Regions from separate parts of the Paenibacillus apii genome, predicted to be linked through region 1. Evidence: riboswitches for the same ligand, from Rfam matches in the RefSeq annotation. Region 1 holds a riboswitch; each other region holds the start of a gene.
The links. A riboswitch is a leader RNA that binds a small molecule or an ion and turns the genes downstream of it on or off. The one in region 1 is predicted to bind cyclic di-GMP.
Positions count from the first base shown of each region.

Region 2: it holds a riboswitch for cyclic di-GMP, as region 1 does, so the genes downstream of both, G5B47_RS20990 (glycosyl hydrolase) here and G5B47_RS04750 (ASCH domain-containing protein) in region 1, are expected to answer to the same signal.
Region 3: it holds a riboswitch for cyclic di-GMP, as region 1 does, so the genes downstream of both, G5B47_RS21995 (anti-repressor SinI family protein) here and G5B47_RS04750 (ASCH domain-containing protein) in region 1, are expected to answer to the same signal.
Region 4: it holds a riboswitch for cyclic di-GMP, as region 1 does, so the genes downstream of both, G5B47_RS21410 (S-layer homology domain-containing protein) here and G5B47_RS04750 (ASCH domain-containing protein) in region 1, are expected to answer to the same signal.

Region 1 is NZ_JAAKGU010000001.1:933,332-941,239, reverse strand. It holds gene G5B47_RS04755 (GH32 C-terminal domain-containing protein) at 1-3,880, shown strand, start outside; cyclic di-GMP riboswitch class I at 4,164-4,250, shown strand; gene G5B47_RS04750 (ASCH domain-containing protein) at 4,491-4,931, shown strand; gene G5B47_RS04745 (NucA/NucB deoxyribonuclease domain-containing protein) at 4,945-5,385, opposite strand; gene G5B47_RS04740 (hypothetical protein) at 5,526-6,041, shown strand; gene G5B47_RS04735 (YolD-like family protein) at 6,204-6,476, shown strand; gene G5B47_RS04730 (hypothetical protein) at 6,473-6,628, opposite strand; gene G5B47_RS04725 (WGxxGxxG family protein) at 6,772-7,104, shown strand; tRNA gene G5B47_RS04720 (tRNA-Leu) at 7,244-7,329, shown strand; gene G5B47_RS26145 (DUF6199 family natural product biosynthesis protein) at 7,589-7,816, shown strand.
Region 2 is NZ_JAAKGU010000012.1:64,965-72,872, reverse strand. It holds gene G5B47_RS21000 (UDP-glucose dehydrogenase family protein) at 1-787, shown strand, start outside; gene G5B47_RS20995 (sugar phosphate nucleotidyltransferase) at 942-2,312, shown strand; cyclic di-GMP riboswitch class I at 2,463-2,546, shown strand; gene G5B47_RS20990 (glycosyl hydrolase) at 2,559-4,322, shown strand; gene G5B47_RS20985 (glycosyl hydrolase) at 4,519-6,018, shown strand; gene G5B47_RS20980 (discoidin domain-containing protein) at 6,326-7,908, shown strand, end outside.
Region 3 is NZ_JAAKGU010000013.1:116,324-124,231, reverse strand. It holds gene G5B47_RS22015 (MDR family MFS transporter) at 1-85, shown strand, start outside; gene G5B47_RS22010 (PadR family transcriptional regulator) at 91-660, shown strand; gene G5B47_RS22005 (aldo/keto reductase) at 751-1,728, shown strand; gene G5B47_RS22000 (helix-turn-helix domain-containing protein) at 1,897-2,241, shown strand; gene G5B47_RS21995 (anti-repressor SinI family protein) at 2,378-2,530, opposite strand; cyclic di-GMP riboswitch class I at 2,557-2,646, opposite strand; gene G5B47_RS21990 (2-oxoglutarate dehydrogenase E1 component) at 3,204-6,089, shown strand; gene odhB (2-oxoglutarate dehydrogenase complex dihydrolipoyllysine-residue succinyltransferase) at 6,122-7,447, shown strand.
Region 4 is NZ_JAAKGU010000012.1:170,112-178,019, forward strand. It holds gene G5B47_RS21380 (radical SAM/SPASM domain-containing protein) at 1-36, opposite strand, end outside; gene G5B47_RS21385 (Gfo/Idh/MocA family protein) at 56-1,045, opposite strand; gene thrC (threonine synthase) at 1,083-2,492, opposite strand; gene G5B47_RS21395 (CYTH domain-containing protein) at 2,620-3,120, opposite strand; gene G5B47_RS21400 (exonuclease domain-containing protein) at 3,264-4,073, shown strand; gene G5B47_RS21405 (MerR family transcriptional regulator) at 4,229-4,981, shown strand; cyclic di-GMP riboswitch class I at 5,221-5,311, shown strand; gene G5B47_RS21410 (S-layer homology domain-containing protein) at 5,411-7,908, shown strand, end outside.

The sequences.
Region 1 (7,908 bases):
AGACAGCGGGAACGCTTTTAGTGCGGCCGATGTGGCAAATGACACGGATTACTGGAATAAGCAGAAGTTCAATCAGCACAATTTCTGGCACATTTGGGGCGGGAGGGGCGATAACGCTAAAGTCGGTACGCTGGTGTCCGAGACGTTCACGCTGGCTGGTGACGGCAAGATCAGCCTTATGGTCGGCGGCGATAACGATCTGAGCCAACTGTATGTCGCGCTTGTGGACAACGCCACGAACACGGAACTGCTCAAGGCGACCGGGACGGGGAGTGATGCCTATACCACAATAACCTGGGACGCATCGGCGCATGTCGGCAAGGTGGTGTACATCAAGCTGGTGGACAATTCGTCAACCGGTCATATCAATCTCGATAACATTGTGGTTCCGCAAAGCGCGTCGCTCCACGCTCATGTCGAGCCCGCGTTGTACAATCACGATTTCGAGCAGTCGGACCTGTACCCGAACGAAATCAGGGGCTGGACAAGCGTCAGCGGCGATGCCTTTGCGCCGAGCAGCCTCGTGCATGAGGAGTATTACAGCCAGGGCGGCAAGTTCCGCCAGGCCGGAACCTATCATTTGTGGGGCTTCAAGGACGGAGGCGACGGACAGACCGGCTCCATCCGGTCCGAGACGTTCACTCTTGGAGGAAACGGCGGGATCGATTTTCTCATTAACGGGGGACGGGACGCGGATAATCTGTACGTGGCCCTTGTGCGGGCTTCGGACGGCCAGATTTTGTTTAAAGAGACCGGACGTAATTCGGAGGGGTTCCAGCGGGTATTCTGGGACGCGTCGGCTTACCTCGGGCAGGATCTCTACATCCGTATCGTCGATAATGCGACAGGCGGCTGGGGCCATATCGGGGCCGACGATTTTCACGTCCTGAATTCCGTCTACGCTGGAGGTCTGGCCGGTTACTGGAAGCTGAACGAGAGCTCGGGGAAGAACACCGAGGAGTCGGTGACCGGTACAACGGACCCTGTCGCCTATCATCTGAACACCGGTGTCTACCAGCCTGCTCAATCCCCGCTGTGGAAGAGTGACGGGATCGGCGGCGGCGCGCTGCTGTTCGACGGCTACTCGACCTATGTGACCCGGACGGCGGACCGGATCGCTACCCCGACCAAGGCGATTACAGTGGAGGCGTGGGTCGCGCCCCGCAACTTCGAACATGGCGACGAAGCGCGGCTGTCCGCGATCGTCAACCAGCATAACCGGGAGGCGAAAGAGGGCTTTATTCTAGGCAATTACCGCCACGGCACCTGGGGCTTCCAGTTCGGCACCGGAACCAACTGGCGGGAGGTCAAGACCGATGCCGAGCTGCCGCTCGATGCCTGGTCGTATGTCGTTGCCACGTACGAGAGCTCAACCGGGCAGGCGGTGCTTTACCTGAACGGAACAAAGGTCGCCTCCGCGAATTTCACACCGGGCGAAGCCCTGCTTCCCAGCGACACCGATCTATTGATTGGCCGGAACAATCAGGCGTTCTGGTTGTACGGCTTCAATATGAATGCGTTCAGCGGCTTGATCGACGAGGTCAAAATCCGCAGCGTCGCTTTGGGCGCTTCCGATGTGCAAAACGCGTATGACAGCTATTTGGGCGCGCTTGGCGGTAACCTGCCTACGGCGAACAACCGGATCGACCGCAGCATCCTCGCTGATGACAGCCAGCGGCCGCAGTATCACGCGGAGCCGCCATCAGGTTGGCAGAACGAGCCTGGCGGGCCGCTGTACTTTAACGGCCAGTACCATGTCTTCTACCAGAGCAACCCGCGCGGGCCGTTCTGGAACCATATCCGCTGGGGGCATTTGGTGAGCACGGATATGGTGCATTGGCGGGACGCGAAGGATGCAGTCATTCCCGAGAAGAACGCCGTGGACCCTGACGGCGCATGGGCTGGAGGCTCCGTGCTGGACGGCAATGATGTGCCCGTTATTTTCTATACAGCCGGCGACGACCGGAGAACGCCGGGACAGCGGATCAACATTGCCCGCAGCAATTACGCGATAGACCAGGACAATGATCTGAATAATTGGATCAAGAGTCCGAAAGTCGTGGTCAATCAGCAAGACGGCGAAGGGATCATGGGCGAATTCCGCGATCCGTTCGTGTTCCGGGACGGAAATACGTGGTTCATGCTGGTCACGTCCGGCAAAAAAGACGCCTCCGGCAACGACATTGGCGGCACCGCTCTGGTCTATTCGACCACCGATCCGACGCTCGAGAGCGGATGGACATTCCGGGGCGATCTCTACGTTGGCGACTACTCCGCCTATCCGGAGACGGGCCGCGTATGGGAGCTTCCGAATCTGCGGCCGCTCGGCAGCAGCGGCAAGTATATTTTCATGATCAATCCGGCCAAAATGTCGCGCGGCGAGTACCAGTCCCGCTACACCTATTACTGGATCGGCACCTGGAATCCGGACACGGCCCGGTTCGTGCCGGACAGCCCGGCGCCGCAATTGCTGGACGTCGGAGAGCATTTCACCGGCCCGGCGGCAGGGTTGACGCCCGATGGACGTACCGTCATCTATTCGATCGCGCAGGGACGAAGAACGGCGACAATCGATTCGGACGCCGGCTATGCCCATAATTTCGGACTTCCGCTGAACGTATATCTCCGTCCGGACGGAAAGCTGGGCGAGGAGCCGATTGCCGAGCTTCAGGCGCTGCGCGGCACGCAGCTCGTTAATATCGGCACCGACACGAGCTTTGCGGCCGCCAATACGACGCTGGCCTCGGCCGTCAACTCCGACATGTACGAGATTGAAGCGGAGATCGACCCGGGCAGCGCCAATGAGGTCGGCTTCAGTCTACGCCGCTCCCCTGGAGCGGAAGAAGAGACGATTGTTTACTACAAGCGGAACTCCAAGGAGTTCTTCGTCAACCGGACCAAATCCAGCCTCAATCCCGATTTGGAGCACTGGTATCAGGGAGGAACGGTGGATATCGGAACCGAAAACATCAAGCTTCATATCTACGTGGACCGCTCCATGGTGGAAGCTTATTTGAACGGCCTCAAGTCGCTGACCACCCGTGCCTATCCGACACGCGGAGACGCCAAGGGCGTGCGCCTGTGGGCGAATGACAACACGGATACGGTCGTTGTGAAATCGCTGAAGATCTGGGAGATGAATTCGGCGTATACTTCCGTCAACCCGACTGGAGTGTCGCTGCCTGCGAGCAAGACGATTATTCAGGGCGACAGCCAGCTGGTGCTGGCGACCGTAACGCCGGCGAATGCAACGAACAAGGATGTCATCTGGACATCGAGCAACCCGGCAGTGGTGACAGTGGTGAACGGCAACATTTCGGCGAAGTCGGTCGGCACGGCCACGATCACCGCGAAGACGCGTATCGGCGGCTTCACCGCGACGACTGCCGTAACAGTCACAGCGGAACCGGCGCATGGGGAACTCGCCAATCACGATTTTGAAGACGGATTCAACGGTTGGACGATTCTGTCCGGCGACGCCTTCACCGCCCAAGATGTGACGACGGCCAATGACTGGGGCTGGGGCGGCCCGTTCAACCAGAATGGCGCCAAGCACCTGTGGAGCGTCCAAAGCGGTAATGACAGTCAGACCGGGGCTATGCGATCTGAGCAATTCGTTCTCGGCGGCAACGGACAGATCAATTTACTGGTCGGAGGGGGCAACAATTATTATGATCTCTATGTTACGCTCGTTCGCGCCTCTGACGGTAAGGAGTTGTTCAAAGCAACCGGACTCGACCAGGAATCGTATACCCGAATATATTGGGATGCCTCGGATTATATCGGTACGGAGTGCTACATCAAGATTGTCGATAACGCCACCGGCGGCTGGGGCCATATCAACATTGATGATGTAAACGTCCCCACCGTGGCTCCCTAGTAAAGGGTCAAGAGCCCGAATGTCGAGACGGGCAGTCTGAACGGTTGTAAATTAGTATAATCCCCTCTGGCATACATTGAAAAAGAGTTCATGACAGCATGAATTCAGCACTGTAGACCGGAGGGGATTTTCAAATCTTAAGTTCTGTAATGGGGGATGTCCGGACGCAATACCCAGGTACTGTTCGTTTTCCCAAGCATGTAATAGGCATTATTACTTAAGACCGTTGTCTTCTTTATTTTGTCTATGCTAAAATATTCCTGAATACATAGTCACATAAATCGTACGATAAAGGCAAAACTGATGAAAATCAGTGACGCAAAGCTAAAGGGACTAAGTGGAGAAATCCGTATGTCAGCCAGCTCCCGAATAATCGCACCTCCCGTAGATTTATGTGAAATAAAGGAGGAGAAGCATGGGAAAGTATTGGCATTCTTTTTGGTTGGGGTTTAACGAAACTATACTTGAAGATTGTATGTGTGAGAGCGTGAGATCGAAGATCTTTAGCAAGATCGGGTATCATAGAAGTAAACTGAATGCTTAAGCAGAAGAGGCACCTATTTTAGGTGCTTTTTTCTTGAGTCAGCGAAGTAAAGAGGAGCGGTTAGTCTTGCGGTGTATCACGATATGGCAGCCTTGGGCGACTTTATTAGCGCTTGGAGAGAAAAAATTCGAAACGAGAAGCTGGGCTACACAGCACCGGGATTCCATCGCCATTCATGCCGGGAAGAAGGTGGATAAGGCCATCTGCCAGAAAGAACCGTTCCGCAGCGTACTGGCAAAACACGGATACACAGCGGATACCTTGCCGACAGGGAGCGTGGTGGCGGTATGCAGGCTGGCAGATTGTCTTGAGGTCACCGAGAATGAAAGTGGAGCGGTTAAGCTGGAAAGCCCTTCGCAATCCATCGTCATCGGCGACCTTGAAAAAGCGTTCGGATCGTTTGCATTAGGGCGCTTCGCATGGGAGCTTGCGGATGTCCGGCGGCTGCCGGAGCCGATTCCGGCAAAGGGGATGCAGGGGCTTTGGAATTGGGAAGAGACAACATGATTTTTTAGTGCGTTCATCGGATGATAAATTCTACTCTGGTCCCATCCTTCAATTTCTCCAGCTGATTGCCGACCCAGCTGCCTGCACCGCGGTTATCGGCTGGTGATATGTATGCGATGTCTGCTCCTGTTCCGCCTTCCTCGCACATGGCCATGGGCCATTCATCGCGATCATAATGTTTTTTGGTGGGAATTCCCTTCAGCGACTCCCGGCGATTTTCTTCAGCTCCTTCACGGTTGATCGTGCATATGCTGGACTCGCCTCTCTCGATCGCTTTTTCAATATGCTTTGCCGTTTCCGGATACTCGTCCGATGGAAAAATCAGCTGTACCACTTCCGTATCGGAAGAAGGAGCGTTCCTGAAATCCCACCCGTTCCTCTCCGCAAGATAAGACAGCAGCAAAAGCAGCAGAAGCAAGGCAAGAAGAGCTGTGATCCGATTTTGTTTACTCAATGTTCTACTCCTTTTCTTATGCAAATCGTAGAATTTAATTATAATTCATTTTAAGGATTTGTTTACATCGTTTTTCCCATTTTTTTTAGTTGCGTATTCCCGCAATCTTCTCTATCCTTTTAAAAGGAGGGATAGTAGAAATGAGAAAAGCCTTACTGGCAGGCGCAGCAATTGCCCTTGTGCTGCTCAGCGCCTGCGGCGGAAAAGCGCCGGTTGCACTGTCCCATGAGGATGTGCAGGAGAGCGTTCAGGAATTCTACAATGAGATTTCTTCGCTTGATCAGACCGCAAAAACATCCCTGAATGACTTCAATGAAGCGCTGGCTTCATATTCAGGAGGCAGTCTGACGGCAGACGAGCTGGAGAAGGCGATTGAGAAGTTTCAGGATACGGCCTCCGATTTGTCGGATAAGGCGGATGATGTCGAGGTTGCACCCGGACTCCCGGATAACGTGGAGAAGCTGCTGAACGAAGCCAAGGAATCTTTTCAAAAAGCCTATGAAATCAAGAAAGAAGCCTCGCAAAGCGCCGATTCACCCGACGTAACCCCCGAGCAGTTCGATCAAATGAACAAAAATGCCGATATTGTCATGCTGTACGGGATCTCCAAGCTTAATCAGGCTAAAGAATCGATCGGGCTCCTTGAACCGAAGTAAAGCGAATAGTACGGATTTAAACGTCTATACAAGGCGCGCAGCGTTAATCGGCTGTCGGCGCCTTTTTCGCTTGTTTTTCCTGGTTGATTAAAATGCCGAAAAGCGGTTATAATACAAACATACGTTCTTGTTTTTGGCTAATTTTAAAGGAGGCGACTCCCTTTGGGGAAGAAACTGGAGGGAAACCCGTTGTTTGATAACGGCCGATTGAAATTGACGGATGAACGGAAACGGGAAGAGATGGAAAGAATGCTGTCGCTGTCGCTACGTGAGCATGTTCGAGTGACTGTTGTTTGGTGCGATTCGGTTGAGGAGTTGCGGCAGAGCGGATTTGTCACCTCCATTCATGCCCATTCGCGGGAAATCAAGCTGCAATGGGCAGACGAATGGAAGTGGATCGGGTTGGACCGTATTATGGAAGTGTATCCCGGTTAGCTTTCGGGACCGCTGCTTTTTTCATATGCGATCAACGTAACCGGAGTGCCCGTCAATTGTGCGATGCGGGTTTCGGCATTTTGGATAATTTCGATGGCATCCCGCTGATCCTCCAGTGTGGCTACTTTGTAGCTGTCGCTGTGTATATCCATAGTTCATCCCACCTTTCCGCAGATTAGTGTTCCCGGCAGGCGAAAAAATCATGCGGGTTCTCACTTTTGCATAGATCGGGGTGTTAAGGGGGAAGATAACAGCGACTCACACAACAAGGAGGTACTCACCTTTGAACAAGCTGATGGCTAGCTTTGCATGCACCGCTGTTTTATCGATGAGTCTGATGGGTGTCGGGTATGCATCGGACGCATCCGCGACAGTTGGGGAGGAAAGTGTCGCGATCCATGGTACCAATGATATGTACCGCGGAGACGGCACAAACTATCCTACAGGCGTAGGGACGCTGCGTACCAACGACAATACGGTTACTCCGCTCGTGAACACAACACGCACCGGCGCTTACCGTACCACTGCTGTCAACAACAACCGGAATAACTTCTCTTGGGGTTGGCTCGGTCTGATCGGTCTGTTCGGTCTGGCGGGCATGAGAAACAGAAATCGCGAACACCGTTAATTTTGAAGCAGGACGATGGCCCGTATCGGCGAACCGCTGGTGCGGGTCATGCTTTGTGAAAAAAAAGGGATTGCGCCAAGCCCTGAACCATGATATTATATATCTTGTCGCGTTATGCGGGATATGATTTTTTACCCCTGCCGGGGTGGCGGAATTGGCAGACGCACAGGACTTAAAATCCTGCGGTAGGTGACTACCGTACCGGTTCGATCCCGGTCCTCGGCATCTGGATGAAACCTTGAGAAATCAAGGTTTTTTTATTTTTACCAAGAGTATAGAATCCTAGGTGCCTAAATGTACTGCACAGGTTTCATTATAAGAACCTATTATCCCTCCTTTGCGGTATCTGATCAGTCAGATGTCTGCGAAGGAGGTTATTGCTGTTTTAGACCGATAATCATTTACATGATCTCCCAATGGAATTAAGCTTGTTTTTAGGATTTGAAGAACTCTTTATCCAAACAACGTAAGGAGCGTGAACGGGATGCCGTACGTTTTTATATGGTTTATAACTGCGTTTTTATTGATTTGGACGGGAATCGCGGTTTTTGCGGCTATTAGGCCGTATTATTTCTGGAAGGTCACCCAAGGCTGGAAGGCGGTTAAGGAACCGCCCAGAGCGTATTTTATTTTTTCCCGGATCATTGCTGTACTATTTTCGGTGATTGGAATTTACTTGTTAACGGTTGGTTACTGGTCCCGGTTATTCTAATTGGTCAAGAAGGTTTTGTCTGATACCAGCAGGGGGAACGACTGCTTTTATCTTCTCCCTAGCTCACCATGAAAACGCATTAAATCTATGAT
Region 2 (7,908 bases), on a different contig from region 1:
CTTCACCGAAAATATTGTTGTCACCGACATCCGCAGCGCGGAAATGATAAAGTACGCTTCGAACGCTTTTCTGGCGACCAAAATTTCGTTCATCAACGAAATCGCCAATATCTGCGAAAAGGTAGGAGCGGATGTGACCGAGGTCGCCGAGGGAATGGGCCTGGACAAACGCATCGGCTCTTCCTTCCTCCAGGCGGGAATCGGCTACGGCGGCTCCTGCTTCCCGAAAGATACGAAGGCGCTGATCCAGATCGCAGGGAACGTCGACTACGAATTCAAGCTGCTGAAATCGGTGGTCGAAGTCAATCAGGGCCAGCGGTTCATGATTCTTGCGAAGCTCCACGAGTCGATAGGCAGTCTGCAGGGCGCGACAATCGGAATCTGGGGACTGGCCTTCAAGCCGAACACCGACGATGTGCGCGAATCGCCGGCAAGGGAGATTATCGAGGCGCTCGTTAAGGAAGGCGCGCATGTGAAGGTGTACGATCCGATTGCCGCGGACAATTTCCGGAAGCAATACGATCACCCGCTGATTCACTGGTGCGCCGTGCCGGAGGAAGCGGGAACCGGCAGCGACGCGGTCTGCCTGCTCACGGATTGGGCCGTGTTCAAGGATATTGATCTGCACCTTCTGGCCGCAGGAATGCGCAAGCCGGTCCTGATCGACGGGCGCAACGTCTATTCCAAAGAACAAATCGAAGGAACCGGGCTGGAGTATTATTCGGTGGGACGCCCGCGGATGGGCGGACTCAGCGGCTTGTCTCCAAGCGTGGCAGGAGCGGTATAAGCGGTATATATCGGTATGTGACGAACCGGATCAGGGGCGGCGCGGCCGCGGGCGAAGCAGGTTAAGCCGCGGCGCCGCCGCTACCAAGAGATATCCCGTTAAAAAGCAGGCTGTTCACAGCTGTATCATGACCATTATGAGGGAGGGTATCATTATGAAACTGGTATTATTGTCTGGCGGTTCGGGAAAACGGCTGTGGCCTCTGTCCAACGACTCTCGGTCGAAACAGTTTCTGAAGGTGCTGGAAAGCCCGCTCGGTGAGCCGGAATCGATGGTTCAGCGGGTATGGCGGCAGCTGGGAGAAGCGGGACTTGCGGAATCGTCGTATTTGGCGACAGGACGCGGGCAGGTGGAGATGATCCAAAGCCAGCTGGGCGGGGATGTTAAGATCATCGTCGAGCCCGAGCGCCGCGATACGTTTCCGGCCATTGCGCTGACGGCTGTCTACCTGTATTCGGTAGAAGGCGTTCGCCCGGATGAGACCGTCGCGATCCTCCCGGTCGATCCTTATGTGGAAGGCTCCTTCTTCGGCTCGGTTTCACAGCTGGAGCAGGCGCTTGACGATACCGGCGCGAATCTGGCGCTGATCGGCGTTGTGCCGGAGCATCCCTCGGAGAAATACGGATACATCATTCCTTCGGGCGGCGCGCCGGAGAAAGAGGTAAGACCGGTTAGCGGTTTCCTGGAGAAACCGGATCGCCTGCGGGCCGAAGAACTGATCGGACAGGGCGCCTTGTGGAACTGCGGGGTGTTCGCCTTCCGGCTGGGATATCTGCTTAATATTTTACAGCAAAAAGGGCTGCCTTTGACTTACGAGGAGCTGCAGAAGCAGTATAAGCTGCTCTCTTCCATCAGCTTCGATTACGAAGTGGTTGAAAAGGAAGACAAGATCGTTGTCCAGCCGTATGACGGATTCTGGAAGGACTTGGGAACCTGGAATACGCTGACCGAGGAAATGGCGAGCAACCAACTGGGCAAGGGCGTGCTGACCGATGATTCCTCTACAAGCTGCCTTGTCAACGAGCTTGACATTCCGATCACGGTAATCGGCGCCCAGGACCTGATTATCGCCGCGAGTCCGGACGGCATCCTCGTTACTCACAAATCGGAAAGCCCGCGCATCAAAGAGGTGCTGAAGGGCACGGAGCAAAGACCGATGTACGAGGAACGCCGGTGGGGCCACTATAAGGTGATCGATTACGTCAAATACCAGGAAAGCAATGAAGTGCTGACTAAGCGGATTTTTATCGCAGAGGGAAAAAATATCAGCTACCAGTATCATCTCAAGCGCAGCGAAATCTGGACCTTCATCAGCGGGGAAGCCAGTATCATCCTCAACGAAAAATTGCATAAGGTGAAAGCCGGAGACGTTGTGCGCATACCGGAAGGAACGAAGCACAGCATTCTCGCTTTGACCGATGTGGAATTCATCGAGGTTCAAACCGGATCGGAGCTGGTGGAAGAGGATAATATCCGCATAACGCTGGATTGGAAGGATATTGAACTGCAGCAGTTTATCTCGTAATAATGCCTGAACGAGGGATAACCTACTTATTAACCATATAACAAGGTTGTTAAACGGGTCTTTTGACTCATTTATTAGAAGATTATGAAAATCAGTCTTCATCATTAATTGTACACCGTCGATATTTACGGTAGAAGGTTAAGCCTTCCAATACGACAAAGGCAAACCTATCGCGAGGTAGGGACGCAAAGCCATAGGGCCTCTCCATTTCAGAGAGGCAGCCTGGCTACCGAAAGGAAGATGAAATTGAAAGTTCACCGTACGTATCGATTGTTCTACATGCTGGTAACCCTGACTCTGCTCCTATCATTTGTTCCGTTCATGGGCGGAGGAAGCGCATCGACCGTTTCCGCGGCGGCTGTGTCCACAGCGCCGGTGACCCCCGACGCTTCACCCGAAGCGGTCAAGCTGCTGAGTTACCTGTATTCCATTTCCGGTACCCGAATCATCACCGGTCAGCACGACTATCTGGAAAGCCCGGACGAGTTCAACAACAAGCTTCAAGTTACGAGCAGCAGATATGCGGCTCTCCATGGATATGAGCTTGGCGCGATCAACGGCCAAACGGACGGCGCCGTAACATGGCTCCGGCAAAATGTGGTGAACAGCGCCATCAAATGGTATAAGTCCGGAGGCATCGTCGCGATGACGTTCCACGAGAATCTGCCGGGAACATCATACAGCTGGTCCAATGTGCAGATGTCGTTATCCCAGGCCGACTTCGACAAGTATGTTACACCCGGAACCCCGGAGTACCAAAATCTGATCACGGAGCTGGACAAGGTGGCGGTTTCGCTGAAAACCCTGCGCGATGCCGGAGTGCCCGTTCTGTGGCGGCCCTATCACGAAATGAACGGGGGCTGGTTCTGGTGGGGCAAGAAGACCAATTTCACCGACCTCTGGAATATTATGTACGACCGTTTTGTCAATGTTCATAAATTGAACAACCTGATTTGGGTGTGGAGCCCGAATGCTCCGAACAGCTGGGCCGATCCTTACGCCAATACTTATCCCGGTGCAGATAAAGTGGATATTCTGGCGGCGGACATTTACAACAAGGATTACAGACAGAGCTATTATGACGATCTGTTAAGTCTGGCCGCTGGCAAGCCGATTGCCATTGGCGAGAATGGTGAAATGCCCGACCCTACAATGCTGCCCAAATATCAGAGTAAATGGGTCTTTATGATGACCTGGGGCAAAATGCTCTATGAAAACAACACCACGACTACAATCAAGAGTTTTCTGAACAACGGTTTTACGTTAACCCGCGATGAAATTAGTACGGCTCTGGCTTCGTATACGGTGCCAATGCTGTCGGAAAGCCCGACGCCAAGTCCGTCGCCGACACCATCGCCGACACCGATACCGACGCCGAGCCCAACACCATCGCCGTCACCGAGTCCAACACCGACACCTACGCCAAGTCCGACACCGACGCCGGTACCATCGCCAAGCCCGACACCGACGCCAACACCAACATATACGCCGGACAATCAGCAGTCCGCTGCGGATTCTTCAACCGGTAGCTCATCCCTGACCGCGCCGCTGCCTTCGGCCACGCCTTCGGGGCCGCGCCATGGCCTGCTGGGCGAATATTTTTCAAACATGCAGTTAACCGGAACGCCAACGTTGGTGCGGGAAGAATCGGCCATCGATTTCAACTGGGGACTCGGAACGCCGGATTCCACCGTCGGTCCCGATAAGTTTTCCGCGCGGTGGAGCGGCAAAATCAAGCCTCTGTACACCGAGAACTATTCCTTCTACACCAGTTCGGATGACGGTATTAAATTGTGGGTCAACGGCGTTGCCGTTATTACCAGCTGGTCTACCCAATACGGTCTAGAGCGGAAGGGTAGAATCGACCTGGAAGCCGGGAAACTGTACGACATTAAAGTTGAATATTACGATAATACGGGAAGCGCCAAAGCGCGTCTGATGTGGGAAAGCAGCAGCCAGATCAAGGAAGCCGTTCCAGCAAGCGCGTTTTATCTTTCCGATTCGCTCTGATATAGCTTTTACGGCGATCCCCCCACGGGTGCTCCCGATACTTATCATCACAATATTCAGTTCATTTGAGCCTTGCGAGGCCCTGCTTAATACAGCAGGGCTTCAAAACTATAAGCCCCTCTTGGGGAAGGCCATCTTTCCGAAGCATTCGGGAGGCCGGCTTTCTCCGAAAGGATTCCAGGCTTTAGAAAGGATGATGAAATTGAACAAATCCTCCAAGTATCGGTTGTTCGCTTCAGTTTTGCCTTTGATTCTGATCATGTCCCTGCTGCCGTGGATGCAGCCGGAAACCCCGCCAAAGTCCGTAATCCGGACGCCGCCCGTACCCGTGAATCCGTCAGCCTCGGCTGAAGCAAGAGAACTGCTCGGGTACCTTGCGGGTTTAAGCGGCAACAGTCTGATATCCGGCCAGCATGATTATCTGGAAAGCCCGGACGAATTTAGTAACAAGCTCGAGAACGCGACCGGCAAGTATGCCGCGCTTCACGGTTACGAGCTTGGAGCTATTAACGGCCAGTCGCCGGACACGATCGACCGCCAGCGGAATGCCGTTGTACATAGCGCCATCAACTGGTATAGAAGCGGCGGAATCGTGGCCATGACTTTTCACGAGAACCTGCCCGGCACTGCTCCCACCTGGTCCAATGTCTCCATGAGTCTGAGCCAGAGCGAGTTCGACGCCTACGTTACTCCCGGCACGGAACAGTATAAGCGCCTGATTGCCGACCTGGATCAGACCGCAGGATATTTGAAGCAATTGCAAAGCGCTGGGGTGCCCGTTCTGTGGAGACCCTACCATGAAATGAACGGAGACTGGTTCTGGTGGGGCGGGAAAAATAATTTTTCGGCACTCTGGGGTATTATGTATGACCGTTTTGTGGGTAAACATAAATTAAATAATCTGCTCTGGGTATGGAATCCGAATGCGCCCAACGGGTATGCCGACGCCTACGATCCCTATTACCCGGGGGCGGACAAGGTCGATATTCTGGCAGCGGATATATACAATAACGATTATCAGCAGCCGTATTACGACAGTCTGCTGAAGCTTGCAGACGGCAAGCCGATCGCCATCGGCGAGAGCGGCGAGCTGCCCGATCCCCGGCTGCTGGCCAAGAGCCAGAGCAAATGGGTCTATGTGATGACCTGGGGAAAAATGCTCACCGAGAACAACAGCCAGCAAACCATCAACAGATTCATGAACGCCGACTACACGTTGTCCAAAGAAGATTTTATCCAATGGGTTGATAAAGAGGCGGTGGCTGCCGGCAACGGACTACGGGGAGATTACTTCACCAACAGAGAACTGGAAGGCAAGCCGGCTTTCAGCAAGACTGACGCGAATTTGGACTTAAGCTGGCAGGAGGGGGCGCCCGGGGAAGCCGTGAACAGCAACTTCTTCTCCGTGAGGTGGCAAGGCCGCCTCAAAGCTCCCGGCACCGGAAGCTATACAATTAAAGCGATAGCCGACGACGGTGTACGGGTATGGATCGGCGGCAAGCTTGTCATCGACAACTGGGCGCTTCAGAACGATGTTCCCCGGGCAGGAACGATTAAATTGAAAGAGAATACCTTTTACGACATTAAAGTGGAGTACTTCGAAAATAAAGGTAAAGCCGATATCAAGCTGCTCTGGCAAGGACCGGGGCGGCCGGAAGAGGTCATTCCTCCCAAAGAGCTTTTTCTGCCCGACTAAACAATGATTGTAAACCGGGAGGTCGGACTCCTTGAGAAAGCGAGGACAGGAAATGAGTATACCACGAAAAGCCCTACCTTTAACCGTACTTTTGAAGCTTGCAGGATTTATCGTCTTATTTTTGCTGTCTGTCTCTTTTTTAGGGAACGAAGGAGCGGAAGAACCCGGAAATTCCAACTTTTCCACCGCGTATAAGACAGCGCCCGTATCCCCGCCGGGGAAAATCATCTGGCAGCTGGGCACTCGGAATGAATCGTCCGGCGAGTTCGCGCTCAGGGATTCATCATCCGCGGGGAGCGCAGTGAGTATGGATACATCTGAACTTGACACGGGAGATCTCAAAAAGGTGCCTTCCGGTCTTAACGGCAAGAGCTTGCCCGAACTGCGAATCTCGTATAGCTTGACCCAAATTCCCGACAATGGGGTATTGTTTCAGGTCAGCATTCTCGACGCCCATAAATCCGTCCCGCAGATGGCGGCCTTTTCCAACAGCCAGCTGTCGGGGATAATTCAAATCGCGGGCGCCGCAGGAACGGGCAGCGGGTACGATTACCGTAAAACATACGAATTGTATATTCCGAAGGAACAACTGAAAATAGGCACAAACGAGCTCAAGCTGAAAGTGGTTCGTTCCATGTATGCGTCGAGCGCGGAGGATCAATATTCATGGTGGACCTGGGACGATCTCAGCCTGCGTTCGCTGAATTCGCCGATCAGCGATCCGATTAACGGCAGCTATGTGCTTACGGGCACCATGGTTGCCAACAAGCAGTTTTATTTTGATACAGGCGCCACCGCTCATCTGCCGTACATTATCAAGTGGCTTGGTTTGGCGTACAGCGGCAATATTATGCGGACGGGCGGCGCCAGCGATGTAAGCTTTTCCCGTTCCGACCTGGAGAATTACTACAAGGTGCTTAAGGATTACAATATGCAGTCGGTCGCGCTGTATTTGTACACCGGAGATATCAAGCTGAATGCGGACGGCTCTTTGCCGGATAGCGCGAAGAAGAAGCTGACCGAATATTTCCGGCAGTACGGCTCTTATTTTCAGTATTACGAGGTAGACAACGAACCGGGATTGTTTAACCGCTCCAAAGCGGTCAATCTGGCGATTGCCGACTGGCTGAACAAGGAGGGCAAACAAATCGCGCCCCATCTCAAGACGGTTGCTCCGGGCTGGGCGTATTGGCCGGCATACAGAGAGGATTCCTGCGGGAGCCAGAGAGGGGGCGTCAAGCAATGCGGCGACCCGGACGGCTGGGAACGCGATCCCGAGCAGCGGCTGGAGCTGGAGAAGGTCACCGATCTTACGAACGGCCATTCATACGGGGATTCTTATGTTGCCAAGAACGGCGGCAGCTTTACCGAGAACTTGAAGACGTTCCAAGGCTCGAATGACGGGCTTCCCAAAAAAATGCTGGTGACCGAGTTCGGCACTTCCGACACCCATGTGGACGATTATCATTACGGGGCGAAGGAGCGGACGTCGGCCGCGTTCGACCGGATCATGAGAGCTCATATCGGCTATGCGGATATGTTCGTGCAGCACGCCGCCTTTTTCTACAATTTCAGTCTGTTTCAGTTCAAAAACATCAACTTGAAGACGCATGATCCGGCCAAGACGGAGATTTACTACACCAAAGAAGGCGAGGATTCCCGCGTCAGAATCATGCGAAGACTGAGCTTGGCCTATGCGACTCACGGCGCTCCGCTTACCTATAATCTGCTGAACCAAAGCGCGCTTGCCGACAAACTGGTATACGTCCGGGCCGTGGATACCTCCAAGCTGGCTCCGCTTCCCGGGAGCAACGCGACGTCGAACAAGGTCCTGGTGAACTTCGTCAATTTCGAGAACACGCCGCAGACCGTAAGCGTCAAAGTTACCAT
Region 3 (7,908 bases), on a different contig from region 1:
TGGACTCGGAGCCGTGCTGCTGATGCCGCATGACCGCCTGTTCAACCGCCAGAAAGCCCCGCAGCCGGTCCTCGACAAGGAGTAATCCCCATGTCGATGAAGCTGGCCATTCTCGGACTGCTGCTGGAGCGGGACATGCATCCCTATGAAATGATGCTGGTGATGAGAGACCGCGCTATGGACCGGATTACGAAGCTGCAGATGGGCTCCCTGTATTACGCCGTTGATCAATTGGCCAAGAGCGGTCAGATCGAGCAAGTTGAAATTATCCGCAGTATCGACCGGCCGGACAAAACGATATACAGGATTACGGGTTCGGGCAAATCGCTGTTCGAACAGCTGCTGCTGCAGCAGTTCCGCAAAAACGATGCGATATTTCACCCGATGTATATCGCCCTGGCCTTCTCCCGGCATGTCGATCCGGACAAGATCGCGAAGCTGCTTGAGGAACGCATCCGGGAGGCCGAGCACCAGGTCAATCTTGCCTATCAGGTCTACGAGGAGCATATTCCTTCCGTCTCCCGGGCGGCGCTGCATCTGATGTACGGCAAGTACGAGCACAGCATGACCGAACTGAAATGGTTGAAGCGCCTGTACAGCGATGTACGGGCGCACAGGCTCGGTGATGTCGGGGAACCGCTCGATCTGAACGTACAATAGCTTGCCGGGTACCCGCCCAGGATTAGAAATTGGGCATTTAAAGTTGTACAATAGCCTTGTTGTCATCAATCACATGTCGGAGGGATTGTATTGAAAACGTTACCGCTGAACAAACGCGGAATCCCCGCAAGCCGGCTGGTCCTGGGCTGCATGGGCCTTGGCGGAGGCTGGGACCGCGAGCCGGTTACCGAAGAGCACATCAAGGAAGGACATGAAGCTGTGGAAGCGGCGCTCTCGGTCGGCATCAATATGTTCGACCATGCCGATATCTATACACGCGGCAAAGCGGAGAAGGTATTCGGCGCCGTTCTTAAAGAACGCCCTGAGCTGCGCGAAAGCATCATTCTTCAGTCGAAGTGCGGCATCAAGCTGGCAGAGCCGGGCGAAAGCTCCAATATGTTCGATTTCTCCAAGAGCCATATCCTGAGCAGCGTGGACGGCATTCTGTCGCGCCTCGGCGCCGAATACCTCGATATTTTGCTGCTGCACCGGCCCGATCCCCTGATGGACCCGGAAGAGGTCGGCGAAGCGCTCCGCCTGCTGAAGGAGTCCGGCAAAGTCCGGAACTTCGGCGTTTCCAACATGAGCGCAGGACAGATCAAGCTGCTTCAGGCTTACAGTGACGAGCCGATTATCGTCAATCAGCTGGAAATGAGCCTGGAGAAAATCTTCTGGATCGATTCGGTCGTGAGCGTGAACCAGGAAGCCTGGAAGGACCACGGCCTGCCCGAAGGGACGATCGAGCATTGCAGGCTGGAGAATATCCAGCTTCAGGCCTGGGGACCGCTTGCCCAAGGCAAATACAGCGGACGGCCGCTGGGAGACGAGGAACCGGAAGCGGTCCGCAGCACCGCTCGCCTGGTTCAAAAGCTGGCGGAAGAAAAAGGGACAACTCCGGAGGCTGTCGTCCTCTCCTGGCTGATGACGCATCCCGCCGCGATTCAGCCTGTCATCGGAACGGTAAACCCGAAGCGCATCGCGGCTTGCAAAGACGCAGACAAGCTGGAGCTTACCCGCAAAGAATGGTATGACCTGTATGTCAGTTCGCGGGGCGTACGCTTGCCCTGACCCTTCATTCGGCGCAGCGCCGCCGGGAAGGCCATATGTCCGCTCATAAAGCTGCATTGCCGGCACCTTTCGGATTTCTCGGGCAAATCTGGAAAATGCCGGTTTTGCCATGTCTGCGGACGTTTGCTATACTAGTACAAAAAAGCAAGGAGGGGGGCGTAACTAGTCGTGCCAGATAACATAGGGCAGCACATTCAGCAGCTCCGCCTGGAGAAGGGATTATCCTTATCCGAGCTGGCGGGCAAGGCCGATGTGGCCAAATCCTACTTAAGCAATGTTGAACGCAACATCCAATCCAACCCCTCTATCCAATTCATCGAGAAAATTGCCGAAGCTCTGGACGTACCCGTTCACGTTCTTCTCTACGGAGAGCTTTCCGATTCGCAGGAGGAACCGCTCGATTCCGAATGGTTCAAGCTGGTTCAGGAGGCCATGGCCTCAGGTGTAAGCAAACGCGAGTTCAAGGAGTTTCTGGATTACCAGAAATGGCGGCTTGAACAAAAGGATCAATAATGCGTTGTCCGCGGGCAATATAAGAAGGTGCGGACATGCAGCTTGCAGATTCTTATACCGACATAAAGAGGCCATGGCGCCGCGCCGCCATGGCCTCTGTCATTATGAATTTGATTATCTTGTCAGACCCTTTCCACTACATAGCCTTCAGCGTCCTGTCATTGAAGAACCGACGAATTTCATCCGCATGAATCCCTTGCTTCTTCGCCTTCAGAAGCAAATATACCCATTCCATATCAAGCTCTACCGTCTGCAGTTCTTCGATTTTCCCCTGGTTGGACTTATCCAAAAAATCTCCTCCTAAGATTTTTGTCCCCAGGCAGTCCGGCCGTCGTAGTTTCTAAAGATCACCTTAGACCCGAGACTTTGTGCCCCAGCTTTTCAGCAGGTTTACCTTTTACTGGACCCTTGTTTAAGGATCTGGTTACGATCATCATTGTTACTAGGTTGCAAAGGTTATTATACAAAAGACTTGGCCGAAAGTGTGTCGAATGATGGAAACCATATAATTTGCGCGGAAGGGAAGATCAAATCAGGATGAAATGATAATCCCTATATAGCAATCGCTTTCAATTATGTATCTTCTTAGTAGTCTGTAGTATATAAGGACTATAAATTACAACTACCCCTTTTTCAAGTCCCCTAATCATATTTTTTGAACGTAAAAAATTATTTATCTAGTCATATAGGCCCGATAATTAGAGTTTATCACCTCTCCCGATGCGGTCTATAAGGTGCTGGTCGGCCAAGGGAAGACCGCCGTGATTACTCATGCCTTTTTTCGAACGGATTGGACGAAAGGTTGAATTGATTACCTATATTGAAAGTAGCACAATAGGATGGAAGCCATACCTTTATAATCGGTTATTTTTATAATAGAATGTAAACGTAATCATTGCAGCTCCTGTACAGACCGCCCTTCGGCGCCTGCCTGGAGTTTATCCGTTAGGAGGATGTTTTTTATGTCAGCCAATGAGTCCTATAGCGAATCCGTTTGGAGCAAGTATTACGGTCCTAATCTGGGCTACATCCAGGAAAAATACGAGCAGTTCACTGAAGATCCGTCTTCCGTCGAAGCCCGCTACCGCGAACTTTTCACCATCTACGGCCCTCCACCGCTGACATCCGAGGCCGCCAAAGCTCCCGGACCCTCGCTGTCTGGCGACACTGACTGGCTCCGGAAAGCGGTGAGAGCCTCCAAGCTGATCGCGAACATTCGCATCTTTGGCCATCTGGCGGCCGATATCGACCCGCTGGAACATGTTCAGGATTCCATGGCCAAATGGCTGAACCCCGAGACTTACGAACTGACGCGCGAGGATTTGCTTGCCCTGCCGGCCTCGCTTATCTGGGAGAACGCTCCGCCGGATGTGCAGACAGGCTGGGACGCTTATCACCGGATGCGCCAGACTTATACAAAGACGATCGCCTATGAATTCGGCCATGTCCACGACGAATCCGAGCTCCGCTGGCTGAACAACCAGGCCGAATCGGCCACCTCTCCCGCCCCGCTGACGCCGTCCGAGCGCAAAGCTCTGCTGAATCGGCTGATCGAGGTCGAGCATTTCGAAACCTTCCTGCACAAGACGTTCGTCGGCCAGAAGCGTTTCAGTCTGGAAGGCACCGACGTGCTGGTTCCGATGCTGGACGAGATCGTCCGGGCCGCCGCGCATGACGGTGCGGAGCATATTCTGATGGGTATGGCCCACCGGGGGCGTTTGAATGTGCTTGCCCATATTTTGGGCAAACCTTACGAAATCATTTTCTCCGAGTTCCACCACTCTCCGAACAAGGAGCTGTTCCCGTCTGAAGGCTCCATGGGCATCAACTACGGCTGGACCGGAGATGTCAAATACCATCTGGGTGCTGACCGCGCGGTGCATGAAGGCGAAACCGTGCGCGCCCGCCTGACGCTCGCCAACAATCCGAGCCATCTGGAGTTCGTCAACCCGGTGGTGGAAGGCTTTACCCGCGCCGCCCAGGAAGACCGGAGCGCACCGGGGCTGCCTGGGCTGGACACGAACAAGGCCATGGCCGTCCTGATGCATGGAGACGCCGCCTTCCCCGGAGAGGGCATTGTGGCAGAGACGCTGAATATCGGCCAGCTTAAGGGGTACCAGAATGGCGGAACGATTCATATCATCGTCAACAACCGCATCGGCTTTACAACGGAGAGCGAAGATTCCCGCTCCACGCACTACGCGAGCGATCTCGCCAAGGGCTATGAAATTCCGATCGTCCACGTCAACGCCGACGACCCGGAAGCCTGCATCGCCGCCGTCCGTCTGGCCAGCGCTTACCGCAGTCTGTTCAAAAAAGATTTTCTCATCGATCTTGTCGGCTACCGCAGACACGGCCATAATGAAATGGATGACCCGGAAATGACCCAGCCGATCGTATACGGCAAGGTGAAGAACCACCCTACCGTTTACAGGATTTATGCGCAGCGGCTGGAACGCGAGAAGCTCGTAACTCCTGAAGAGGTGGCGGCGATGAGCCGCGGTACCGAGCATGTGCTCCAGCAGGCCTACGAGCGGATAAAGGAAGGCAAGCAGAAGAACGGTGAAGTCAAGACGTCGGTCCCCGTTCAGACCGCGGAAAGCCGGACGGCCTCAACCGCCGTGCCGCTGACCCGGCTGCAGAGCATTAACCGCCAGCTTCTGTCCGTTCCGGACCAGTTCAAGGTGTACCCGAAGCTGCAGCGCATCCTGCAGCGGCGCAAGGACCTGCTAAACGATGGGGAGAAGGTGGACTGGGCGCTGGCCGAAACGCTTGCTTTTGCCACGATCCTGCAGGACGGGACGCCGATCCGGCTGAGCGGCCAGGATGCGCAGCGCGGCACCTTCTCCCAGCGGCATCTCGTGCTTCACGACAGCGACAGCGGAGCGCTCTTCGCCCCGCTTCACCAGCTTGAGGACGCCCGCGCATCCTTCGGGGTCTATAACAGCCCGCTGTCGGAGGCTTCGGTGCTCGGCTACGAGTACGGCTACAATGTGTTCGCGCCGGAGACCTTCGTGCTGTGGGAAGCGCAGTACGGCGACTTCGCCAATGCCGCGCAGGTCATTATCGACCAGTTCATCTCCGCCGGACGGGCCAAATGGACGCAGCGCAGCAATTTGACCATTCTGCTGCCCCACGGCTATGAGGGCCAGGGGCCAGAGCATTCCAGCGGCAGAATCGAGCGCTATTTGCAGCTGTCGGCCGAAGAGAACTGGACGGTTGCCAACCTGACCACCGCGGCGCAATACTTCCACCTGCTCCGCCGTCAGGCTTCGATGTGCGGCAAGGCGGACGCCAGACCGCTCGTCATTATGACGCCGAAGAGCCTGATCCGCAACCCGCGCAGCGCTTCCTCCGGCATGGAGCTGGCGTCCGGGCGGTTCGAGGCGGTGTTCCCCGAACCGCTGCTTGGACAAAAGCCGGGCGAAGTCAAACGGCTCGTGGTCTGCAGCGGCAAAATTGCCATCGATCTGGAGGCCGAGCTGGAAGCGTCCCAGGGCAGAGACTGGTCCTGGCTGCATATCTTGCGTCTGGAACAGCTGTATCCGTTCCCCGAGCGTGAGCTTGCCGCCCATCTTGCCTCCTTCGGCTCCCTTCAGGAAATTGTCTGGGTGCAGGAAGAGCCGAAGAATATGGGCGCCTGGAGCTTCGCGGAGCCCCGGCTGCGCGCCATTGCGCCGGCCCATGCCGGCATCCGGTATATCGGCCGTCCGGAACGCTCCAGTCCGGCGAGCGGATACGCGGATGTCCACAGCTTCGAGCAGCGCAGAATCGTCACGGAGGCCCTGAATTTGAACTCGCAAGCAAAAGCGGCTGTGCCGTCTCCTTCCGGGACGGTGTCACGATAGCAGAAATCCACACTTTGGGGAGGTAGCGGCCTGTGTCCGAAATTAAAGTGCCCGATTTGGGCGAATCCATTACCGAAGGCACGATTTTTAAGTGGCATGTAAAAGAAGGAGATTCCGTCGGCCAGGGAGACGTGCTGGCCGAGCTGGAAACGGATAAAGTCAATTTGGAAATCAGCGCCGAAGAGAGCGGCGTCATTTCCGCAATTCTGCGGGGAGCCGGAGAGAATGTCGCCGTCGGCGAAGTGATCGGCCGGATCGGCGACGGCGGTAGCGGCGGGAACGGCAAGGCTTCGGCGGACAACGGCAAGCCTGCCTCACCGGAAGCGCCGGTCGTGCCTGCCGCTCCGGCAGCGCCTGCGGCGCAGCAGCCGGCGGCGCCATCCGCCGGTGCAGGGACCCTGGCGGCCCCCGAAGGACCGGCCGCCGAAAGCGGCGCCGCGTACCTGGCTTCGCCGGGTGCGCGCAAGCTCGCGCGCGAGCGCGGCATCGACCTCGGCGAGGTCGGTGCGCGCGATCCCATCGGCCGGATTGGCCAGGCCGATGTGGAGACCTTCGGCGCAGCAGCGGCGCCCGCTGCGCCGAAGCCGGCCCCGGCCGCGCCCACGCAGGGCGCGCCCGACGGCAGCCCGCTGCCTGGGACCAAGGCGGCGGACGGGAAAGAGACGGAGCGCAAGCGCATGTCGCGCAGACGGCTGACGATTGCCAGCCGCCTGGTGGAGGCGCAGCGCACGGCGGCCATGCTGACCACCTTCAACGAGGTGGACATGACTGCGATCCTTGATATCCGCAAGCGGCGCAAGGATAACTTCAAGGAGAAGCATGACATCGGCCTCGGCTTCATGTCCTTCTTCACCAAAGCGGTGGTCGGCGCGCTCAAGGCGTACCCGCTGCTCAATGCCGAGATTGACGGCGATGACCTCATTATCAAGAAATTTTACGATATCGGCATCGCCGTGTCTGCCAAGGAAGGATTGGTCGTGCCGGTGGTCCGGGAAGCCGATCGGCTCAGCTTCCCGCAGATCGAGCGGCAGATCGCCGAGCTTGCCGCCAAAGCCCGAGCCAACACGCTCGCCCTCTCCGATCTTCAAGGCGGCACCTTCACGATTACCAACGGCGGCGTATTCGGTTCCCTGCTGTCGACGCCGATCCTGAACGCGCCGCAGGTCGGCATTCTGGGCATGCACAAGATCCAGCTCCGCCCAATCGCCATCGACGAAGAAACGACGGTCAACCGGCCGATGATGTACATCGCCCTGTCCTACGATCACCGGATCGTCGACGGCGCCGAGGCGGTTAGCTTCCTCGTCAAAGTCAAAGAGCTGCTGGAAGACCCGGAAGCGCTGCTTCTGGAGGGCTAAAGAAGGCCAACAGGAAGCCTTAACCCTCCTTTAAAGCTATCCCAAAAGTTATTTCGGGAAGCTGGGTCCCCACTTTAAACGGAATGTTATTACCCTAAATGACCTCATCTTCCACATGCCTGTGGAGCTTGAGGTCATTTTTGAGTCGTCCCCGTCTAATTCGAACCCTATTGGCACAGTCCCGCTCGCTCCCCGCTCCACACAACGCAACTCAGTGGTCCAGGATTCGCTCACCGCCGGACGGATGGGATGAAAGTCAGCATAGTGCGAAGCTCCTTAGAGCGCGGTGTTTGGCGTCAAATGACGGTGGTCAACCACATCGAACCTGCTAATCGTGAGCTGGAACGGAATTCCTCCCTCTTATTTTCCAACTGGAGGGCTTCTACCCAAACTGAAAGGGAATACCTCCCTCTTAATCAGGCGTTTTTGCAGAAATATAAGAAACCCCGGCCAATAAGCCG
Region 4 (7,908 bases), on a different contig from region 1:
TGTAATCTCGATGTATACCTTTTTAAATGTCTTCAAGCTCCGCTCTCCGTTTCTCTTACCATTGATCCGCGGCGTAGCGGAGTCCAAGCTGTCGCCGCGCATCCTCCATAATTTCCGCCGTCGCCAGCGAGCTCGCATGCGAATTGACGGAGCTCTCGCGTTCTCCCGCCTTCAACAGGCGGATAAACTCCTCAGCTTCGTAGTACATCGACTCATAGGTCTGCGGCAGGGTCAGTTCCTCGACAATTCCGTCTCTGTAGCGAATCTTGACCTCGTACGGCTGACTGATCTTGTCAATGATCATCGTGCCGTTCTCGCCCTGAATTTCCGCCGGCAGATAGGATTCGGTAATTTTGGAGTACATCACGACGGCATCCATATCGCCGTAACCCATAACGATGCTGCCCTCGCCGTCAACGCCGGAGGATAGCATTACACCTGTCGCCTTCACCGTATCCGGCTTCCCGAACAGCACGACCATGGGATAAAGACAGTAAGTGCCGAGGTCCATCAGAGAGCCGTTAGAGAACGCCGGATTGAAGGCATTCAGCACCGTCCCCTGAAGGAAAGCGTCATACCGTGAGGAATACTGGCAGTAGCTGGCGAAGTACCGCCGAACCCGGCCGATTTTATAAAGGTTCTCCTTGATAATGTTGAAGTTGGGAACGAGTGTCGATTTCATCGCTTCCATGAACAGCACATTATTGCGCCGCGCGGCTTCGATAACGCTTCGCAGCTCGGCCGCGTTGGATGCGGCGGGTTTCTCGCACAGCACATGCTTGCCGTGATTGATGCATGTAATCGCATGCTCCGCATGGAGCGAATTGGGACTGGCGATATAGACGGCATCGATTTCGTCGCTTGCCGCCATCGCCGCAAGATCGGTGTATACGGAGGCTCCGGCGTATTTCGCGGCGAATGCTTTCCCCTTCTCTTCGCTGCGGGAATACACGGCGGTCAGCAGAAAATCTTCATTTTCCAGTCCCGACTCCAAAAAGCGGTCCGTAATCCAGTTGGTTCCGACTACGCCAAAACGAATGGTCATGCAGCTATCTCTCCCTTGAATGGCATTCTTTTATTCCTTATCCGATCTCGGCGGATAGCGTATAGAACGCCTCGAGCTGTCTTGCGATCTCGGCCTTGTCATGCTCCACCACGGTCATATGCTGCGGCAGCGCCGACAGACCGGCGATCTGCGCCGGGAATTCCTGGCTGATCTTCAGCAGGGAGATGGCTTCGTCGAACTTGGCAGGATGCGCGGTCGCGAATGTAATAGCGATCTCGCCCGGCCCGTTATACGCTTCGTAAGCGGCAATGCCGCAGGCGGTATGCGGGTCAAGCAAATAGCCGGATTCCTGCTTGTACTTGCCAATGACGTTCAGACACTCGTCATTCTTCACGCCAAGCGCGGCAAATTCGGTCTGTACCTGCTCAAGCAGCGCCGAATCAACCGTAATGACTCCTTCACGCTGGAGTTTCGCCATGTAATCGGATACCTTCGCGGAGTCCTCGCCAAGCAGATAGTACAGGTACCGTTCGAAGTTGCTGGCCACCTGGATGTCCATCGAAGGGCTGTGCGTGCTTTTGAAATCGCCGGGCTTGTACTCTCCGGTCTTCACGAACCGCTCCAGAATGTTATTCTCGTTCGTGGCGATGATCAGCTTGCCGATCGGCAGACCCATCTTCTTGGCGAGATAGCCGGAGAAAATGTTGCCGAAGTTACCGGACGGCACGCTGATATTGACCGTCTTGCCCTGCACGCTCTGCGGCAGATGCAGATAGGCGTAGAAATAATAGACAGTCTGGGCCAAAATCCGTACAAAGTTGATCGAGTTGATCGCCCGCAAATGGTACTGGCTCTTGAAGTCCAGATCTGCGAACAGCTCCTTGATGACTTGTTGACAGTCGTCGAAATTGCCTTTAACCGACAGGTTAAGCACATTGGCATCGTCCACCGTCGTCATTTGCAGCTCCTGCACCTTGCTGACCTTGTTATGGGGATGCAGAATGCAGATCTTGATGCCTTCCTTGCCGCGAACGCCCGCAATGGCCGCCGCTCCGGTATCGCCGGAGGTTGCGCCAAGGATATGAATAATTTCGCCCCGCACTCTGGAAATATAAGAGTACAGCTCGCCCATGAACTGCAGCGCGACATCCTTGAAGGCAAAGGTCGGCCCGTGGAACAGCTCCAGCACATACAGCGAATCATTGATTTCCTTAAGCGGTGTCACTTCCGGATGGCGGAAGGAAGCGTAGCTCCGCTCGACCATATCCTTCAGGTCGCCGTCCGGAATTTCGCCGTTCGTATAGTAGGAGAAAATCTTCAGGAACAGCTCCTGAAAGCTTAAGGAGCGCCACTCCTCCAGTGTCTGTGCGGACACGGAAGGAATCACGTCCGGAATCATCAATCCGCCGTCATCGGCCAGGCCCATCAAGACCGTATCGATAAAACCTTTCGGTTCGACCTTGCCTCTAGTGCTAATATATTGCATTTTTCTACTCAGCCCCCTGAATTTCGCGCTTTCGAATTTACCTTATATATTAACACGTTTATGTGTTAAAGTCCGGTGAATATTACACGATTTCGCCTGTTTTGCGCTTTTTAACGTTTCGCCGCCTTTACAGGTCCGTTTTCTGAAGCTCTTTCCAGACAGTCTTGTTGCTGTACTGCTTCTCTTCGCTGACGTCCTGCCCGAACCAATCCGGCGCTTCGAAGCTCTGAGCCTCCTCCAGGGAGTGAAATTCGACTTCGACAACCGTCAGCTTCAGTTGATGGTAGACATCGATTTCCAGCGTTATGCCGTTCCATTCGCCGGTAATCCGTTCCTTGATCAGCGGCACCGCCCGGACGGCCCGAATCATCTGCTCGTACAGGCCCTGCGAGATTTCGTATTCGATTTCCTCCCGGCTGATGCCCAGCCCGTTCTTGAAGGTATGCGTGTAATGCACCTCGCCGGAAGCGAGATCTTCGATTTTGCGCACGCGCAGCTCCTGCGGCCCGTCAATCGCCAAATAGGTCTGCTCAATGCGCTGCCGGCTGTGAACAGTCAGCTTCCCCTCCTGAACGAGCTGCTGCGGAAACTCTGGAAGCAGGAACTTGCGCTCGATTTCCATTGCCATCACTATTTCTCTCCTTTTCACGTGGTCAGGTTAATAAATTGTAAAATGGGGCTCAAAGGAAGTCAATCCGGGAACAATTTGCTAAAATAGAAGAATCGGTGCGTCAAAATCGCGCCAGTCCAACATATACGGAGGCAACTTTTGTGGATTATATCATACTGGACATTGAATTCAACGGCCGTAAGTTTGCCAGCGAGCATCCGATGGAGGTTATCGAGATCGGGGCCGTGCGGCTTGATGCTTCCCTTCGTCCTGTCGACGAGTTCACTTCGCTGATCAAACCCGTGTATTTCGCTACGCTGAACTCTTTCATTAAGAAAAAAACGGGGATTCCGCAGGAAGAAATCGATATCGCCCCCCGCTTTCCCAAAGTAATCTCCGCCTTCCTGCGCTGGCTCGACCAAAGTCCGGATGGCGTGCTGCTGCTAACCTGGGGCGGTGAAGATATGAAGCGCATTATCCAGGACACCCGCATGCATAAGCTGGACGACACCTACTGGCTGAAGACGCCGTACTACGATCTGCTCAAAGGTCTCCTGCGCGCCCGCGGCCTGAAGAACGATATCAGCGTGGAAAGCGCCATGGAGCTTCTGGGCCTGGAATCCGCCGGCTCCGCGCACCGGGCGCTGGGCGACGCTCGCATGACGGCAGATATTTTCCGCGGGATTTACAGCGAGCTGGATCTGGATCAGGTGAAATACTACAAAGACACCTTCTCCAACGCCCGGGAGCGCAAGATGGTCAAGATCGCGATCAAAGCAATTCTGGCGCAAAAGATCATCCCCACCTGGGAGCTTGTCGTGGAGCATTATTTTACAGGTAAAACTCCGCTGGACGACCCGCGCAAGGCCGAGGAGCTTCAGCGTTTCTTTGCCGCGGAGCTTGAGAAAGCCACCTCCCGTCCCGCAATCTCTCCTTCCCCTTCCCCGGCCAACCGGCTGAGTCAAAGCTAAAGAATAGCCGCCCTTCCTTTTCGGCAGAGCCCTTGCTTCTGCACCCTCAAAAGAGCACCAATCGGTGCTTTTTTTATACTGAAAAAAGGTTTGACATTGACGCTGCGTAAAGGTGTACATTGAGCTTGTGAGGAGGTGCCATCACGGAATACACAGTGCAAAAACTCGCGAAGCTTGCGGGGATCAGCGCGCGCACGCTGCGTTATTACGATGAATTCGGGATTTTGAAACCGTCACGGATCAACTCCTCCGGTTACCGCATCTATGGCCGGCCCGAGGTCGATCTGCTGCAGCAGATTTTATTTTACCGCGAGCTGGGTCTAAGTCTGGAGAACATTAAGGCTATCGTAACCTCGCCCTCGTTCGACGGGACGAAAGCGCTGAGGACGCATCATGGCAGGCTGCTCGCCAAAAGAGAACAACTCGACCGGCTGATCTCGAATGTGGAGATAACGCTGGCCGAAAGGGAAGGAAGGATTACAATGAGCGACACCGAGAAATTTGAAGGCTTTAAACAAAAAATGATCGAAGACAACGAGCAGGCCTACGGCACGGAAGCGCGCGGGAAATACGGCGACGAAGCCGTCGACCGGTCCAATAAACAGCTGATGAACATGACCGAGGAGCAGTATGCGGCCGTTCAAAAAATGGAAGAGGACATGTTCGCTTCGTTGGCTGAAGGCATGAAGACCGGCGATCCCGCCGGTGAGGCCGCGCAGCTAGCCGCCGATCTCCATCGGCAGTGGCTCACATTCTTCTGGGGCAGCTATTCCCCGGAGGCCCATGCGGGGGTCGCACAGATGTACGTGGAGGACGAACGCTTTACCGCCTACTATGACAAGCGCGGAGCGGGGCTTGCCCGCTTCCTTAGAGACGCCGTACACGCCTACACGTCCAAATCAAACTGAAGAATTTATCGAGTTTCGCTAGGCTAAGCCAGGGCAAAATGTTTTTTTCTCTGGCTTTTTTATCTGCATATTCATTTACCGCGTCGCACCAGTCCCCCCTTTACGGCAGTGCTTCTTCGGTCAGGCAGGGCAAAAAATTTAGATCGAATAAATGGGACTTTTGTTGTATGATGGGTGGGATTGGATAATAACCCCTGGGTAATTAAGCCCTGGTAGGTTGGTCTTAAGTCAATCTGTAGAATAAGAAACGGCAAATCCGTACGAAAGTCGGAGACGCAAAGCCACGGGTCTAAGCAAGGTCGCTCCTTGTATGACAGCCGGGTTACCTATATCTCTTCACGGGTTGGCTTTTTTGTTTTGCCATTAATTAAGTTATGAAAGGGAGATTGTATGTTGGGAAGGTTACTAGGTAGAGTTGCATTCATCATTATGTTTTTTGTAGTGCAAGTCTTATCTTTCTCGGGGCTCTCGTATGCAGAAAGCCAAGCTTCATTACATGACATTAATCGTCATTGGGCCGAGGAAGAAATAAAAGAATGGATAGGCAATGGATTGATCTCGGGCTACGCCGATCGAACCTTTCAACCTGATAAAGTCATCACCCGGGCAGAATTCATATCGCTGGCGAACAAAGCGTTTGGTTTTTCCCATAAGTCTGACCAGACCTTTAAAGATGTCCCGCAGGGAAAATGGTTCTACAACGATGTATCCAAAGCCAAATTTACAGGCTACATCTCGGGGTTCGGAGACGGCACCCTCAGGCCTGACCAACCGATAACGAGAGAAGAGTCTGCCAAAATCATTTACCAGCTTATGCAGCTGGAAGAGGGGACAGTAACGAGAGATACTGAAGCCTTTCAGGATGAACAGCAAATGTCTGCCTGGAGTAAACCATACATAAAAGCGGTTGCTTCCAAAGGTTATCTGAAGGGATATCCGGATAAAAGCTTCCGTCCTCAGAAACCCATCACAAGAGCTGAAGCTGTAGTGGTGCTAGATCAAGCTGTAGGTCAATTGATACACCAGCCTGGAACCTATGATCTGAAAAATACGGTTGGCGGGAACTTAACGATCAACAGCGGCGGAGTCACCCTAAAGAATGCTGTCATTAAAGGCGACCTCATCCTGGCAGCGGGAATTGGCGAGGGCGAGGTGCTGCTTGATCACGTAACCGTTGAAGGAAGAACCATTGTGAACGGCGGCGGGGAGAACAGTATCGTCATTCAAGACTCTATGATGAACCAGGTGATGGTTCAAAAGGATCTCGGACGAGTCAGACTTTTTACGAAGGGCGATACAAGCATCAGCAGCACTGTCGTCAAATCGGGAGCGAAGCTGGAAGAAGACCAGGGAAACGAAGCCTTTAAATCGGTTTCCGTTGAAAGTACGTCAGTCAATGATGTCGTGCAATTTGAGGGCACTTTTGCAAAAGTCGCAGTAAAAACGACGGTAACGATCGAAATTTACGATCAATCCACCATAGCTCTGCTTGAAACTTACACAGGTTCAGAAGGGTCCGCTATCAAGCTGCTGGATACTGCCGTATTGAAGGAGATCATTCTGCAGGCAGCCGCGAAGATCACAGGAGAAGGAACTATCCTTAAAGCCGAGATTAATGCGGAAGGTGTTAGCTTCGAGCAACTCGTACAGGAGTATATTCTCTCGGAGACGGTGAAGGTCGTGGTAATTGGCGGGAAGGAAGTAGGAAGCAGCAGCCCGGTTCCGACGGTTCCTTCGCCAGGAGCAGGGGGCAATCCTCCGGGGCCTGTATCTCCCGCGCCCGCATCTCCGGCGCCCGTATCTCCCGCACCCGCATCTCCGGCACCCGCATCTCCGGCACCCGCATCTCCGGCACCCGCATCTCCGGCACCCGCATCTCCGGCACCCGGACAGCCGCCTGTAGGGCAGCCTGCCCCCGAACCGGGTAAGGTACTGGATATTAGAGCTGCTTTTATTGTTCAGGACAAGCTATACACCCTGTATCAGGCAGACGATGATTATTCGGCCGTAAAATGGAAGGTCACAAATTCGGTCACACAGGACACGTACCAGACCGAATATGCCGAAACGGTACAAGACGTTGGAATCTACAGCATCCCGGGCGGAGCGCTTCCTCCGGCGTCGTATAACGTCACTAATCCGAATTCGTCTCAGCATTATTCAGGAGTTATGTTATCCAGCGTTACGGTTAACGACAGCGTGTATGCTAAAGTTTATTATAGCGGCACCGAGATGATCTCTTATCAAATCAATGACTGCTACACCGTCCATGATCTTGACAACCAGATGCCGGCACAAGCGGTTCCGCTCGCTGCTGGGGATACCTTGGCGATGGTTTATGGAGATCAGTTTGAGGTCTTTGCAACCTGGAACGGGAGCGGCTGGGAGCTTAAAGCGATTAACGATCAATTAGAGGCGCCAACCCATCTAACGGCATCGACGGTATCGAATAAGGCGATCGCTCTGCAATGGGATCCGGTTACAAATGCGGATCAGTACCACATTTATTACAGCGCAACACCTACGGGCGAGTTTGTTCCCTTAAAGGATCAGGACGGTCAACCTCTTACCGTAACGGGCACGACTTATGTTGACGGTACGAATCTTCCGCATACAACAAGATATTATGTGGTTACTGCGGCGAAAGCCGGAGTCGGCATGGAATCGGGACCAAGCAGCGTTGCTAGTGCCACAACCTATTATAATGCGCACATCGGCTTGGATTTTCAGATAACGGATACGGTCAGACACCCGTCGGAGCCGATCCTCTATATCACGGATAAACTGAATAAGAAGCTGTATCGCGTCAATTACGCAACGGGCGAGAAAGACTCAATTTCCTTTACCCTTGCACCGGAGAGTATCACGTATGCAGATGGTAAAATCTATGTGTCCTTGCTGAAAGCGGAGCATTCTTCCTATACAGA